DNA from 2 places in the Paenibacillus sp. 2RAB27 genome. Region 1 is predicted to be linked to the other one. Evidence: riboswitches for the same ligand, from Rfam matches in the RefSeq annotation. Region 1 holds a riboswitch; the other holds the start of a gene.
What was found. A riboswitch is a leader RNA that binds a small molecule or an ion and turns the genes downstream of it on or off. The one in region 1 is predicted to bind cyclic di-AMP.
Positions count from the first base shown of each region.

Region 2: linked by a shared signal. The riboswitch ahead of AB4114_RS28605 (ubiquitin-like domain-containing protein) and the one ahead of AB4114_RS06910 (ABC transporter ATP-binding protein) in region 1 are both predicted to bind cyclic di-AMP.

Region 1 covers NZ_JBFRGR010000003.1:396,672-404,104, forward strand. The annotation lists gene AB4114_RS06885 (DUF2935 domain-containing protein) at 113-916, shown strand; gene AB4114_RS06890 (MarR family winged helix-turn-helix transcriptional regulator) at 1,188-1,559, shown strand; gene AB4114_RS06895 (VOC family protein) at 1,615-1,983, shown strand; gene AB4114_RS06900 (beta-galactosidase) at 2,417-4,477, opposite strand; gene AB4114_RS06905 (AraC family transcriptional regulator) at 4,620-5,450, shown strand; cyclic di-AMP (ydaO/yuaA leader) riboswitch at 5,646-5,812, shown strand; gene AB4114_RS06910 (ABC transporter ATP-binding protein) at 5,928-6,812, shown strand; gene AB4114_RS06915 (ABC transporter permease subunit) at 6,819-7,433, shown strand, end outside.
Region 2 covers NZ_JBFRGR010000032.1:9,366-16,798, reverse strand. The annotation lists gene rsmA (16S rRNA (adenine(1518)-N(6)/adenine(1519)-N(6))-dimethyltransferase RsmA) at 1-836, opposite strand, end outside; gene rnmV (ribonuclease M5) at 872-1,408, opposite strand; gene AB4114_RS28605 (ubiquitin-like domain-containing protein) at 1,526-2,665, opposite strand; cyclic di-AMP (ydaO/yuaA leader) riboswitch at 2,946-3,139, opposite strand; gene AB4114_RS28600 (ABC transporter ATP-binding protein) at 3,423-4,166, shown strand; gene AB4114_RS28595 (ABC transporter permease) at 4,163-5,413, shown strand; gene AB4114_RS28590 (TatD family hydrolase) at 5,396-6,163, opposite strand; gene AB4114_RS28585 (HD domain-containing protein) at 6,234-7,433, opposite strand, start outside.

The DNA.
Region 1 (7,433 bases):
CAACTCCTATACCAGCAATGAAATCCCATTCGTTATTTAATTGACATTGAATCAATCATAAAGTTAACAAACACACATACCGTTGGAGTAGGAATAAGGAGGTGTGTTTGTTATGATCCAACAAGCATTGTTCGAACATCGTTTTTGGCTGCAAATATTGGGAGACCACGCTAGGTTTATCTTTAATGCCTTACCACCGAAAGAGGTACAACAAATTGAAACGGCCAATGAATTTATCAATTTATTCGACCAGCTCTTGCATGTGGCAAGACAACCTGATGCCTCTTCAAGAATCAATGATTTGAATAAGCGGTCTTATGAATTAACCGTGAACCTACGGAAGTTCAAACTAAGCTTGTTAGATCGGATGTTAGTGGGGAAAATTAAAATGGGGCTTGTACCAACCTTTATTAATCATATGGTCAATGAGCTTGAAGAATATTTGAAAATTCTTGTTTCACTTTTAGAGGGAAAGCCTGTACCCAGGTATGCTCCCCTTCACCACGACTTACTCTGGCTGCCAGATGCTAGCGGACATGCGACTTCCATTGCCATGGAGTTAGATGCCGTTGAAAAACGATTAATAAAAAAGAGTGAACAGTTCGAGCAACATTTCAATGCGTTTTATTTAAAAGCGATTGAATTATCCGGATATACACGAACAATGAGAACAACCTTCCCAGCATTGTCCAAATTTCATAGCGATGTGAATTTAGAGATGTCCATATTTATGGCGTTCTTACTGGAGCTTGAAACCATAGATTTAAGTGCAGAGTTGCTTAGTCGATTAAACCCGCTTGTACCCGATCATATGTACCGGGAAGAATGTTATTATTTATTAAAGCTCTCGCAAAGCGGAGCGTCTGTTACTGTGCCGAAATGCGATCCAACAAAACCAAGAGTTGAAGCGGAGTAACTAGAATTAACATATTTAACTACCTAGGTGACCATAAAAGATGCATCTCCGTAAATCGATAAGTTCAAGACAAAGAGAAAGCCCGAGGGAAAGTATCCTAGGGTTTTAAATTATTAGTTGCAATAGCATCCTATTTAGCATATGATGAAATTAGTTGCAATAGCATCCTATTTGGAAGGGGGGAAATAAACTGAATCAACAATGGAGTCACAATGACGATGGCATACCCACAGAATCACATGGACAATACATCTCGGCCATTTACCGCCATATGCAGATAGCGATCTCAGCCGAGTTGGCACCATACCGCATCGGAAGCGGGCAATACATCTTTCTAATGGCAATCGCGTTTGGGCAGCCCATTACGCAGAAAGCACTGAGCGAAAAGTTGCTCATTGATAAGACAACAACCGCTAAAGCCATTTCCAAACTAGAAGCAGAAGGTTATGTACGGAGAGAAGTCGATACCTCCGACAACCGCTATCAGTTGTTATATTTGACGGAAGCGGGACGTGATGTGGTACCCAAGGTACAGGAAGCACTGGCTCGTGTCAAAAACAAAACCAGGAAAGGTATGAACGATGAGGAGTATGACAAGATGATAAATCTCCTGAAAATCGTGCTTCACAATTTGACTGATTAGTAGCAGACGCAGGGTTGATCGGAAACGACTAAGTAACTATGAAAAGGGGATGTACATGATGAAAGCTATTCCTTTTATTGTGGTGGAAAATTGCAAGGATGAAATCAAGTACTATCAGCGTATTTTTGGTGGCGAGGTTACGATTTTGCGCAAGCAAGGTGAAGAAGTGCTTAACGCGGACCTGCATGTCGAGGGGGCAATCCTTAAGTTTGCGGATACACTGGCGGCAAAGCCAGTCATGAAAGGCGATTATGTGAGAGTGTTCGTGACGATCGAGAGAGAGGAAGCGTTCCGAACGATCTACGAAGAGCTTGCCACAGGTGGGGCTATTAACGTGGATATGTATGAAGCGCCGTTCAACGGATTACTTGCTATCGTTACTGATCGAAACGGCATGTGCTGGGTGTTGTCCTATTATCGATAAAAGAGGCTGTCTCAAAAGTGAACTGCACCCCAATTGTTAGACACAACTAACAATTGGGTGCAGTTCAAAGTCGATTTAGACTTTTTGAAACAGCATCTTTTTTTCCGGTAGTGACCGATGAGTAATAAACCTGCTTCCCGCAATCTAACTGGATTTTCTCCATCTATTTGAAGTGGATTTCTCGAATTCGAAGGATTAGCTGTATTTCCTGTAGTTAAATTCCTTCGATTTGCTCGATTCTTCAAATTTCATATAAATTAATTGTACTTTTTCCATCTAATCACGAAAATACGTCAGATTCGAGCAAATTAGCTGTAGTTTATACATCTAAACACGAATCGGCAATCACCTTGCGTTCGCAACCTAAGGACAGTACGAGCCGAACCGCCAAGCACACAATCGACTGTGGATTCTGCTATCTGAGCACCTTTTCTCATAGTTCGAAAACCTTCACACCATAAGGAGCGATCTCCAGCTCCCCTGCACCAACCCGTTCACCCTCCAACAAGTCTCCCAGCTCCTTCAGCAGATGGGCTTTGACTGGTTTGCCGGTGTAGTTCAGGATAAAGGCAAACCGGCGATCCTGTTTCACGCGGATGGCAACCTCCACCTCAGACGGCAGCTCCGCCCAACCTGCAGTTGCAGGATGCAGCCCCAGGCGGCGGATCAAGGCATCCGCTACTTCGCGGCTGAACGCGGCCCCGAAATAATAGGCTTCACCGCTGCCATAAGGGTTGCGAGTAAGCGCCGGTTTGCCTGCATAATAGTCGCCGTCAAACAAGGCTAGTGTCTGTACGCTCTCGTTCTCTGGATGGAGAATGTCGTTGAACAGACGTGCAGGTGTACTGGCGTCGTCCCCGCCATCGATCCAGCGGATGTTCGGTGTCGCTGCTTCGTTCACGATGAGTGTAAAGTCTTCCACCGTCACGCCGCACAGTTCCGCAACGAGACCAGGGAATGGCGTAATTCGGCAATGTCCGCGTTGATCTTTATAACCGGAGCGAGCACCAAAGAGCAGCTTGCCTCCTGCTGCTACGTACTGCTTAAGCAGCTCGGCCGTTTCCTCCGACATAATAGCTGGATGAGGGTAGACGAGCACTTTGTAACGAGCTAGGTCATCTAGGGTAGTCTTATTTTGCACATACAAATAATCGTATGGGATATGACTGAATTGCAGGGCTTTCCCCCAGCTATATTCACTCTCTCTTGTTAGTGGACCATGATAGTGGTCAAGCTCCCCATCCCACTCATTGTCATAATCGTGCAGGATAGCCACCTCCGCAGCGAAACGAGAGCCAGCGATAACTTCCCCGATTTTACCCAATTCCCGGCTAATTGTTGCGGCTTCGGCGACCCTGCGGTTAGGACGGTTATGATAATCGTTGATCCCATGCCAATAAATCTCGGTACCGAAGGTTGCCGTCCGCCATCTGAAAAACAACACCATATCCGCCCCATGAGCAACCGATTGATAGGTCCATAATCGCATTTGACCTGGTTTGGGTGCAGATTGCCCCATCGTGTTCACCCAACCGCCAGGGCCTGACTGCTGCTCCATAATGCAGAAAGTGGGGGAGATCGAGCGTACCTTGGTGAGTTGGTTGGAATTGCTGCGGTCCATGAGTGGTTGCTCGCGATCAGCATCGTTCCAAATGGTTGAGAAGTTCGGATACGAGTCGAAAGAAAAGAAATCAAGCAGTTCATCCGTCATGGCATGGCTATCCAGATGACCAAACATGCCGTTGGTTGTGATCCACTGAGTGGGCGCAAGCTCACGCAAGATGTCTACCTGCAAACGGGCAAAGGAAATGACGTTGTCCGAGATAAATCGCTTTTCATCCAGCGCTTGATGAGGGTTAACGGACTTGGAAGGCGCAGGGCGAGTTAAATGGACTTGTTCCCAGTCCGAGTAACTCTGGTTCCAGAAGACGGTCCCCCAAGTCTCATTTAATGCCTCTAAGGTACCGTATTTCTCCTGTACCCACTTCCTAAACGCTGCATGATCTGCCTCGGCATAGAAGACATTTATCTCACAGTTAAGCTCGTTGTCAATCTGCCAGCCTACGACCCCTGGATTGTTGGCATAATGCCGCGCCATAGCCTCAGTAATTTTCGCACAGTATTCGCGGTAAATAGGGCTGCTGTAATTGTAGTGACGTCTCATCCCGTGCTGATACTGCACACCATCAAAGTTAGCATTCAGAATTTCGGGGTATTTGTAGGTCATCCAAGCAGGCGGTGTTGCTGTGGGAGTACCGAGAATGACCTGTAGTCCATGCTCGTGAGCAAGACTTATCGCACGGTCGAACAGATCAAAGGCAAATACCCCTTCCTCTGGTTCAAAGAAATTCCATGCAAACTCTCCCATCCGTACGATGGTAAAGCCGATTTCTCGCATTCTCCTATAATCGTCAGCCCACATAGCCTCTGGCCACTGCTCAGGGTAGTAGCATACGCCTAAATCAAACTTCTCTCCCGGAATGGTCTTTTCCATGAGTCATAACATCCCCATTTCTATAGATGTAGTAATTTTTTGTTATTTAAAATCCTTTATGTACTCATTATATTTCTTTATAATATTATGTATATAACATCATTTTGCGACGTATATCAGATTTTTGCGTTTTGGAGGACACATGAAAATTCATTATGTATTACCGGAGCCCATGTACAAACACTATACGGTTTATCCGGATATGATTGGTCAATATGCGGATTTCCCTGAGCATCAGGAGTGGCGGTTTAAGGGGCAGCTGCAACAAGCCAATTTGCATATTGTGTTAAGCGGTAAAGGCTACGTCAAAGCGAATGGGAAGGAATTCTCCCTGGAAGCAGGACAAGGCTTTTATTACGGATCGGGCCTTGAACAGGAGTATCGAACCGATCCAAACGATCCGTGGCAAGTATTTTGGGTACACCTTGCAGGTGAGGGACTCGACAGGCTGTTGAATGATCAAGGAACTTCAGCAGTATGGCTGTTTACATATTGGGATGTACCCAAGCTCAAACAATTGACAGGAGATTTATTGGAGCTGGCATCCCCATATGATCGGAATGAGGTACAATTGGCCGTGAAGCTCTATGAACTGCTTGCTGAGCTTGCCTTACGTGCAGAGACGCATGGAACAGTAACTATTCTGGATAAGCGTGCACGGATGAGAGAGGTCGCGGAATATATTCGTACGCACTGCACGAAACCGCTAACTCTCCTGCAGATGGCCGAGCAGGCAGGTTTCAGTACCTTTTACTTTAGTCGAATGTTTCACGAAGTGATGGGGCGGACTCCGGTCGAGTGGCTGTTCGAATGTCGTCTGGTTGTAGCTAAACAACTGCTCATGTCTACCGAATGGACGATTAAGCAAGTGGCTGAGCATGTCGGATTTTCCCAGAGCAGCTACTTTATTGCGCGCTTCCGAGAGCATACCGGAATGACACCACAGGAGTATCGGCGGCTCTACAGCACGTAGGTTTCCTAGGTCTATAGAGCTTCATCTCCTAAAGAGCATTAATAAGTAGCAAAGTATGGGATAATCAACGACACTCCTATATGTATGCGCTTTCATCGACTACCAAAGTCAAATAAGCAATAATTAAAGGCGAATCTACGTTTTACAATCGATAAAGAACGGCGTAAGATTCATTACGACAAGTTGATTCTATGTGAAAAGAAACCACTTAATTCCCAGTAGGGGAAACGGGGGAACCAATCGAAGCCGTTCAAGCAATACTTGGCTTCATGGGGTGAATCCTGATGCTCGCAAGCATTAGGTAGGACGCTCTCAAGTCCGAATCCGACAGCTAACCTCGTAAGTGCATTGAGAGAGAACCGCACACTCGCCTTCTTATGTAAAGAAGTCCGAGAGTAGAGATTCTCTGCTCTTAGGGCTTCTTTTTGCATGCCGTCAACCCAAAATGTTACATAAATGTTATAAGGAGGCTATACCATGCATGCTATTGAAATCAATAATTTGACCAAAACCTATGGGAACGCAAGAGGTATTACCGATGTTAGTTTTTCAATCGAAGAAGGGGAGATCTTTGGTTTTATTGGACCGAATGGGGCAGGGAAATCAACAACGATTCGAACGCTGCTGTCTCTGATTTTTCCAACAAGCGGCAGTGCCAAAATTTTTGGAAAAGACTGCATCCAGTTTGCGCCTGAAATAAAGAAAGAGATCGGCTACTTGCCTTCGGAAGTTTTTTATTATGACAACATGAAAGTAATCGACCTACTCAAGTATTCAGCCAGCTTTTACAAGAAGGATTGCACGAAGAGAATCAAAGAGCTTGCTGAAATTATGGATCTGGACGTTACGAAGAAAATTGATGATCTATCTCTGGGGAACAAAAAGAAAGTAGGCATCGTTCAAGGGCTGCTGCATGATCCTAAGCTTATTATTCTGGATGAACCGACAAGTGGACTTGACCCGCTCATGCAGCAGAAGTTTTTCGAATTGCTCGAACAACAGAATCAAAGAGGAGCCACGATTCTTTTTTCCTCTCATATATTGAGTGAAGTTCAGAGATTATGCGATCGCGTCGCGATTATTAAGGAAGGTAGAATTGTAACGGTTGAGAAGATCAGCACCTTAAAGGAAAACAATTTCAAGCGATTTAAAGTGGATACGGCACAAGCGCTCGACCCTAACTTTTTCAAGATGACCGGAGTCAATAACATTGATGTCCAAGGCCAGACGACGAGCTTCTTATTCAAAGGCAATATTAATCAAGTCATGCGAAAAATTGCCGAAATTGAAATCGATAATCTGTGGATCGAAGAGCCTGATTTAGAGGAGATCTTTATGCACTACTATGAGAAGGAGGCTTAAAGTGGAATGAATATATACCTTCATGAATTGAGAGCCTATCGGAAATCCACGATCACGTGGACGTGCTCCTTAATTGCGGTCATCGTCTTATTCCTGTCCCTTTTTCCATCGGTTTCTAAGGATTTTGCTGAGTTTTCTTCCATCTTAGAAGGGTATCCAGAAGGGGTAAGGAAAGCGCTTGGCATTCAAATCGAAACGTTTGGTACCCTACTCGGTTTCTATGTGTACATCTTTATGTACATTACGCTTTGCGGAGCCATTCAAGCCATGGTTCTGGGAACGTCTATACTCTCGAAAGAAATGCGCGAGAAAACAGCAGACTTTCTGCTTACGAAGCCCGTAACACGTACGAAAATTGTTACTTCCAAGCTATTAGCGGCTGTTACTTCTTTAGTCATTACGTGCGTGATTTATATCGCTGCAGCCTATCTAATGGCGCTTCAAGTCAAAACGGTCGATTTTGATGTGAGCACATTTCTATTGATTTCCCTCACTTTGCTGTTTATCCAGTTGATGTTCCTTGCTATAGGATTCATCATTTCCGTCGTATTTTCTAAAATTAAAGCCGTGTTATCTGTCAGTCTAGGTACGGTGTTTGCCTTTTTCGTTATCGGAATGATC
Region 2 (7,433 bases), on a different contig from region 1:
CGTGAAGGCTCGATCTGAATGCCATGCAGCAACGCTTCCAGCTCAGGCTTGTTCTCTTTGGTAAAGAACCTCGCCGCGAGGTTATTATAGAGGGTTTTGCGACGCTGAACGAAGGACGCTTGGACGACAGCGAAGAAGAAGTCCACGTCCGCCACTTCAACTGGCGGCGCTTGACGCACGCGCAGCCGGATAACGGCGGAATCGACGTTCGGCTGCGGCACGAAGACGGTGCGAGGCACGATCGTGACGAGCTCCGGCTCGCAGTAGAACTGCACGGCAATGCTAAGGCTGCCGTAATCTTTGGTGCCCGGACGAGCCGCCATGCGGTCGGCTACTTCTTTTTGAATCATCACGACGATATTCTCCAGGGGAAGCTTCTCTTCGAGAAGCTTCATGATGATTGGCGTCGTGATGTAGTAAGGCAAGTTGGCGACAACGCTGACGCCTTCCATGCCTTCGAAATGCTGCCGGAACAGCTCCGGCAGGTTCGTCTTCAAGATATCCCCATGAACGACAGTGGCATGGGGGTAAGGAGCCAGCGTCTCGTCCAGGATGGGCAGCAGGCGCTGATCGATCTCGACGGCCAGCACGCGGCCAGCGAGCTTGGCTAGCTGCTGTGTGAGCGCGCCGATGCCAGGGCCGATCTCGAGCGCAGCCTTCGTAGGCCCGAGCTCAGCAGCCAAGACGATTTTGCTCAATATATTTTGATCAATTAAGAAGTTCTGGCCTAAGCTTTTCTTCAGCACTAGACCATTTTTCTTAATAATTTGTTTGGTTTTACTTGGTGTTGCCACATCTTCTGCTGTTACAACAACCTCTTGTCCGGTTATATTCATAGTATAGACCTCGTATCTATAGGGTTCTAGGGATTCTACTGATTCAAATGTTCGAGCGCCGCCTCAAATTCTTCACGAGAAATCTGAAACATGGCGCAGCGCTTATAAAATTGCTTGCCATTGCAATAACCAATGCCCAGCGCATTGCCTACGGCCAAGCGGCGAGCAGCCGCATCCGGATGCACGATGAGACCGGCAGCGATCAGATCCTCCATCGTCAGCTGCGAGACGACAGCGTTATACTCTGTCCGCAGGCTCTGCAGCGCCTGACGGATCGTCTCCGGCGTCGCGTTCTCGACACCGATGTCGCCCTTATACGCCGCTTGCTCCTGCGTAATGAAGGCATGCTTGCAGCCAGGTACCTTCGCTGCCACGATTTTGCGTATCCGTTCCCCTGCGTGATCCGGATCCGTGAATATAATGACGCCTCTGCGCTGCTGAGCCAACGCAATCCGCTTCAGTACGGCTTGTCCGATGGCAGAACCGCCTGTTTCAATGGTATCCGCCTGCACAGCCCGTTTGATTGCAGCTGTATCGTCCTTGCCTTCCACAACGATCATTTCTTTTATCATCACCGTTTTCCTTCCCCAGTACGCAGAAAAAGAAGAGGGGTCTCCTCTTCTTTCGCGCAGGCAGATGCCAAGCTACGTGTATTTAGTAGTGTTCCCGTCAAAACTACCGTTTACACGTTAGTTTTGGGACGGTTTTGTAGGGCCAACCACATACACAGTGTACCCTTGCTTCGTGCCAAATTTATTCGCATAGCCGTGATCTTCATAGTACACATCGATCATTTGGCCTTTCACGCCGCTTCCAATATCCTCAGCACGACGGAAACCAATCCCTTCGATGTATACCCACCAACCTAGCGGAATAACCTTCGGATCGACAGCAATTGTACGCCCTTCAGTCACCGTAGTACCTGTGTAGGTCTTACCATAACCCGAGGAGCCCTCAGTTTTGCCTGTCGAAGCAACATCCGCTGAATAAGCCGTCAGCTTCACGTTTTTGAGAATTTGTTTGTAGCCGAAGGTCACACCGTTCTTGGAAACCTCATCCACACTCGGTGAAGAGGCGGAGAGAACAACCACAGGATTTTTCGTGCCTACGGAAACTACTTTCTTAATGCTTTCTGTTTGTACTTCTTCACCCACAACTGCTTCCGCGACTAAAACACCGTCCTCGAAAGTCTTTTCTTTCTTCTTGACCAAAACGCCTTCTTTACCTTCTTGGACCACTTGCTCTTTCCCTTTAAGTAAAGATGCGTCATTCTTTTTCTCTGTCTCGAATGCGATCGGTTCAGAGACTTCCTCCGTCTCTTTTTTCACACGGACGATCTTGATTTCATCGCCAGTGGTAAGAGCGGACGTCGGTTCGGGAGAAATACGATCGTTCTCCCCAAGTGCAATATGTAAACGTTGCAATGCACTTTCTACCGTTCTTGCAGTTGTGTAAACAGTGGTGGTCTTTCCATCAGCAGTCAATTGAATCGGTGAAGCATGCTCGATAACAATTTTGTCTCCACCCTTGAGCTTGGTCGTGAGTGAAGCTGAAATTTCATCGTGCTCACCAATCGTTATGGCTTGTTCATCCAGTAGGCGTTGCAGGACCCATTGCTTCGTGTGCACAATAGTTTCTTGTCCATTAACAACCACGGATACGCTCTTGGTAGCCGTTCCGTACAACAACACCAAAAACATGAAAGTCATTGCGATTGAGATTATAGCTAGGCTTAAAATCAAACGCAAGTTTTCATGCTTCCATCGCAATGCGAAGGACATGCTGGATGATCGTTTTACATGGGTCTCGCTAATTGAGATACTGCCCACTTCTTCGGTCCTCCTTCAAAGCCTCGCCGCCAGGTTACAGCATGATTAATTTGACGCGACTAAGGTTTTTAGTTTAACTTAATGCTCGCCATCATCAGCAAGTTACTTCGCTGAATCTGGTCGTCCCCCCCTTTTACCTATTCATCATCCTATGAATTCCGGGTTATTTTATGTCTTCTGATCTGTGTAGAACCCTGTATGTGGACAAAAAGCCAGCAAGAAGAGGACTCTTCTCGCTGGCTTAGTTTGCATAATGAAATACAAATAGCACGCACGACAATCGTTACCTCTCTTACGCTTACGAGGTTAGCTGACGGATTCGGACGTGAGAGTCGCCCTACGTAAACGCAAACTGCTTGTTTGACGTCTATGATTCACCCCTGTTACTCTCTGCTTACTTAACCGCATTGGTATGCTCATTAAGCTTGCAGTGGTTCCCCCGTTTCCACATTTGGAACTCAGCGAATGGAAAATTGGCAAATTGGATATTAAGTTATTATGAAAAGTATATTACGCTGTTAATCTCAACCTGTAAAGGGATTAACACCCGTTAAAAAGGGCTAAATCGCCTAAATTTCGATTATTTTTCATATATAACCCACTTATATCTACATGTGTCTAACTTTAACGTACGTATACGCGATTTTTCAGTGTATAATGGTCAAAACTAGGCTAAAAATGCAATTTTGTTTATAATGATTCTGGAAGTATTTGAATGAATAATACCAAAAATTTGCTATTTAGGGAGGCAATTGAGATGGGTCCCATCTTGCAAGTAAACGCTTTATTCGGTGGATATTTACCCAACAAACCCGTTCTTCATAACCTTTCCTTCTCGATCCGTCAAGGTGAAATGATGGGGCTAATTGGACTTAATGGTGCAGGGAAAAGTACCACCATCAAAAATATTCTTGGGCTGCTTCAGCCACAAAAAGGGTCCATTCGCATTAACGGTTTAACGTTGGCCGAAAATCCGCTACCTTACCGAGCAACATACGCTTATGTGCCTGAAAGTCCAGAGTTATACGAAGAACTTACGATTCGCGAACACCTCGAGCTAACAGCGATGGCTTACGGTATTTCTAAAGCGGATTATGAAACCCGTTCTCGATCCTTATTAGAGCAGTTTCAAATGAAAGACAAGCTGAATAGCTTCGCAAGTCATTTATCCAAAGGGATGAAACAGAAGGTCATGATCATGAATGCCTTCCTGATCGAACCTTCTTTATATATTATCGATGAACCATTTCTCGGACTCGATCCTTTAGCCATACGTTCCTTGCTTGATCTCATGGTTCAAATGAAGAAAAAAGGTGCATCCTTTCTCATTTCCTCACACATTTTGTCTACAATTGAAAAATATTGCGATGCTTATGTCGTTCTCCACAAAGGGCACATGGTGGCTCAGGGAGATTTAGTCGAATTACGCGCCCAGACGGCGCTGCCTCAGGCGTCATTAGACGACATCTTCTACAAGCTCGTTCAAGGAGACAAGGCATGAGTCACTTAACCGATAGTACGCCTGCATTTAATACACATGCATTATGGAAGCAGCGTTTTCAACATTATTGGAAGGAATCCATGGGATATTGGCAGTATGCCGCACGCAGCAACTTTATCGGCTTTTTGTTGTTTCTTGTCATCGTTTCTTCCTATTATTATGCAAAAACATTACAGCGTCTTCCGACAGATTATCCGTACCTATGGATCGTGTTGCTCGTGCTTGTTCCACTCGTCGCTTCAAGCTCCATTCGAACGCTGACTCGCAGTGCCGATCGGATGTTTCTATTGCGGATTGAACATGAAATGGGCACCTATTTCCGAAGCAGCTTTTTGTATAGTTTATCACTTCAGGCTGTTTGGTTATTTCTCGGATGGGTCGCAGTAAAACCCCTATATAAACACTGTCTAGGTACTGATGCACAGCCATTTCTTCTCATATTCGCTCTATTACTTCTATTAAAAGTAGCGAACCTATTAGCGAGTTGGCAGGAAGGCAGATTTGCCGCTGAACGAACTCGATTCGTATCTGTTTGTTTTCGATGGGTGGCATCACTTGCCTTAATAACGATCCAGTTTCACTATAGCAGTTTATGGGCAAGTGTAGCTGCCATGCTTCTTGTATTCATTTGGCTGATTGCCTTCCGATCCGTGGGTAAATATGTGATCGGATGGGACTATCTGATTGCCAAAGAGAAGCAGCAGCAAGCAAGACTCTATGCTTTCTTCAACTGGTTCGTGGATGTACCTCAATTGCCAACGCGAATAGCCCGCCGAGGTTGGATCAGCGGGATTACCCGAACGATTCCATTTCGACAGGATTCGGCGTTTCTCTACTTATATATGAAGACCTTGTTGCGCACCGAGATGTTCGCCATTGTGCTACGTCTGACTGTGATTGGCATCTTAGCCCTGGCCGTTGCAGATTCCACGACTGCGCGCAGCGTCATCCTACTCATTGCGCTTGTCATCTCGATGGTTCAGCTTACTTCATTGGAGCGTGCACATCGCTATACGTTTTGGCTCCATATGTATCCATTGGAACCTAAAACCAGAGCAGGTTCGCTAGCCTTCATCATCTGGCTAACCCTCTTACTAGAGCTTGTGATCCTAACGATTCCATTCATGATGGGAACCCCCATCCTGTATATCGTAGTCCCCTTGCTCAGTCTTGCCTTTATTTCTTTCGCATGCGGCGTTGTCCTACGCCGGAAGTTCAAGAAAAACGCCTTACTTGAGGCCGAGTAACCGAATCGCATTGTTTGTTGTAATTTCAGCTATCTCTTCCAGCGTCATTCCTCGAATTTCCGCGGCAGTCTCGGCCACCAAGCGAACATAACCGGTTTCGTTGCGCTTACCGCGGAAAGGATGTGGCGTTAAGTACGGCGCATCCGTCTCGATCAATAAACGGTCAAGCGGAACCTGCGCCAGTACCTCTTTCGGCTGCACCGCATTTTTAAATGTAACAGGGCCTCCAAAGGAAATATGGAAATTCATATCCAGACACTGCTTCGCTGTCTCCCAACTGCCCGAGAAACAATGCATGATACCTCCGACCTCCGCTGCCTTCTCTTCTTTGAGAATCGTTAGAATGTCTTGATGTGCATCCCGATTATGAATCACAATGGGCATCCCCAACTTACGTGCAAGCCGAATTTGCTCCCGAAAAACTCGTTGCTGAACATCCTTGGGCGACTTGTCCCAGTAATAGTCTAGACCAATCTCCCCAATCGCGACCACCTTCTCATGCTGGCATAAGGACTCAATCCATTCCAAATCACCAGGCATCATATCTATCGCATCTACAGGATGCCAGCCAACCGTCGAATATATAAAATCGTATTTCTCAGCAAGCTCGATTGAGCTAGGAATCGTTTCTCGATTAAAGCCAACATTCACAATTCTTGTAACGCCGGCCTCTAACGCCCGCTGAATGACCTCATCTTGATCATCTTTGAATTGCTCCGCATTTAAATGTGTGTGTGAATCCGTTAGCATGACTGTTCTCCCTTATGTAACTAAATATGAATGATGTTCCGTCATTTTGCTTATAGCCTCTTATACCTGTTTATTCTTGCTCCCCCAACATCTTCCAAACATCCGGATAATCTTCGGCGTTCAACCGCTCAAGAAACTCTTCTGGATAGTACACATGATGCTTACCCATCTGGAAGCCACTAATCGACTGTACAATTTCGGAGCGATGCGTAATTTCAGTTAATGTCTCCTTATGATCCAGCAAGAAGATCGGCAAATTATCATCATTTTCACCAGCTCTGTACACGTCATAAGATTGATTCGAAGGGAAATCGATCTCCATATAGTACGTTGGATCGAAACCAACTTCGCTCATCACTTTTTCCATACGCTGAATAAGCTCCCCCTGATCTCCATCGAAGGTACTGTACTTGTACAATTTACGATCCAAGAAGCGCTTGCACATATCCCTCAGCATACCATCCTTCTCTTGAATCCAAAAGGTCAGCATCGTTTGCATGACAGACTCATCCAGCAGCAAATAATCTTCTAAGGAGATTTGATTCTGAATGAGATGAAGAATTGGCTCGACCATAAATCCGAACGTATAGCCTTCCTCATACAAATGTTTAGCTCGTGCAAATACTTTATGCAAAAGAATTTCTGCACTTCTCGTAACGGGATGAAAATAAACCTGCCAGTACATCTGATAGCGAGACATTAGATAATCCTCAACCGCATGCATACCGCTCTCTTTGACAACAATATGCCCCTTGTAAGGCCTAATCACCCGAAGAATTCGCTCCAAATCGAATGTCCCATAGTTAACCCCTGTAAAGTAGGCATCACGCAGCAAATAATCCATCCGGTCCGCATCCAGCTGACTGGAAACCAGGCTGACGACAATCTCTTCGCTATAGGATTTACAGATGACACCTGCCACCTTCTTCGGAAAATCAGGCGAGACGCGACTCAGCACTTCGTTCACTTCAGTATCCCCTAACACGATGCGGCAGGACCAGTCCTCGTGCTTTGTGCCAAAAGCCTTCTCAATTGAATGTGAAAACGGACCATGACCCAAATCATGCAGCAATGCGGCGCATAAACATAGCAGACGCTCTTCCTTCGGCCAATCCTCATAGTGATTGCGTTCGAATTGCGAAATAATTTTCCGCGTAATTTCATAGACACCAAGCGAGTGGGAGAAGCGGCTATGCTCCGCACCATGAAAAGTTAAATACGACGTGCCTAATTGACGAATGCGGCGCAGCCGTTGAAACTCACGGGTATT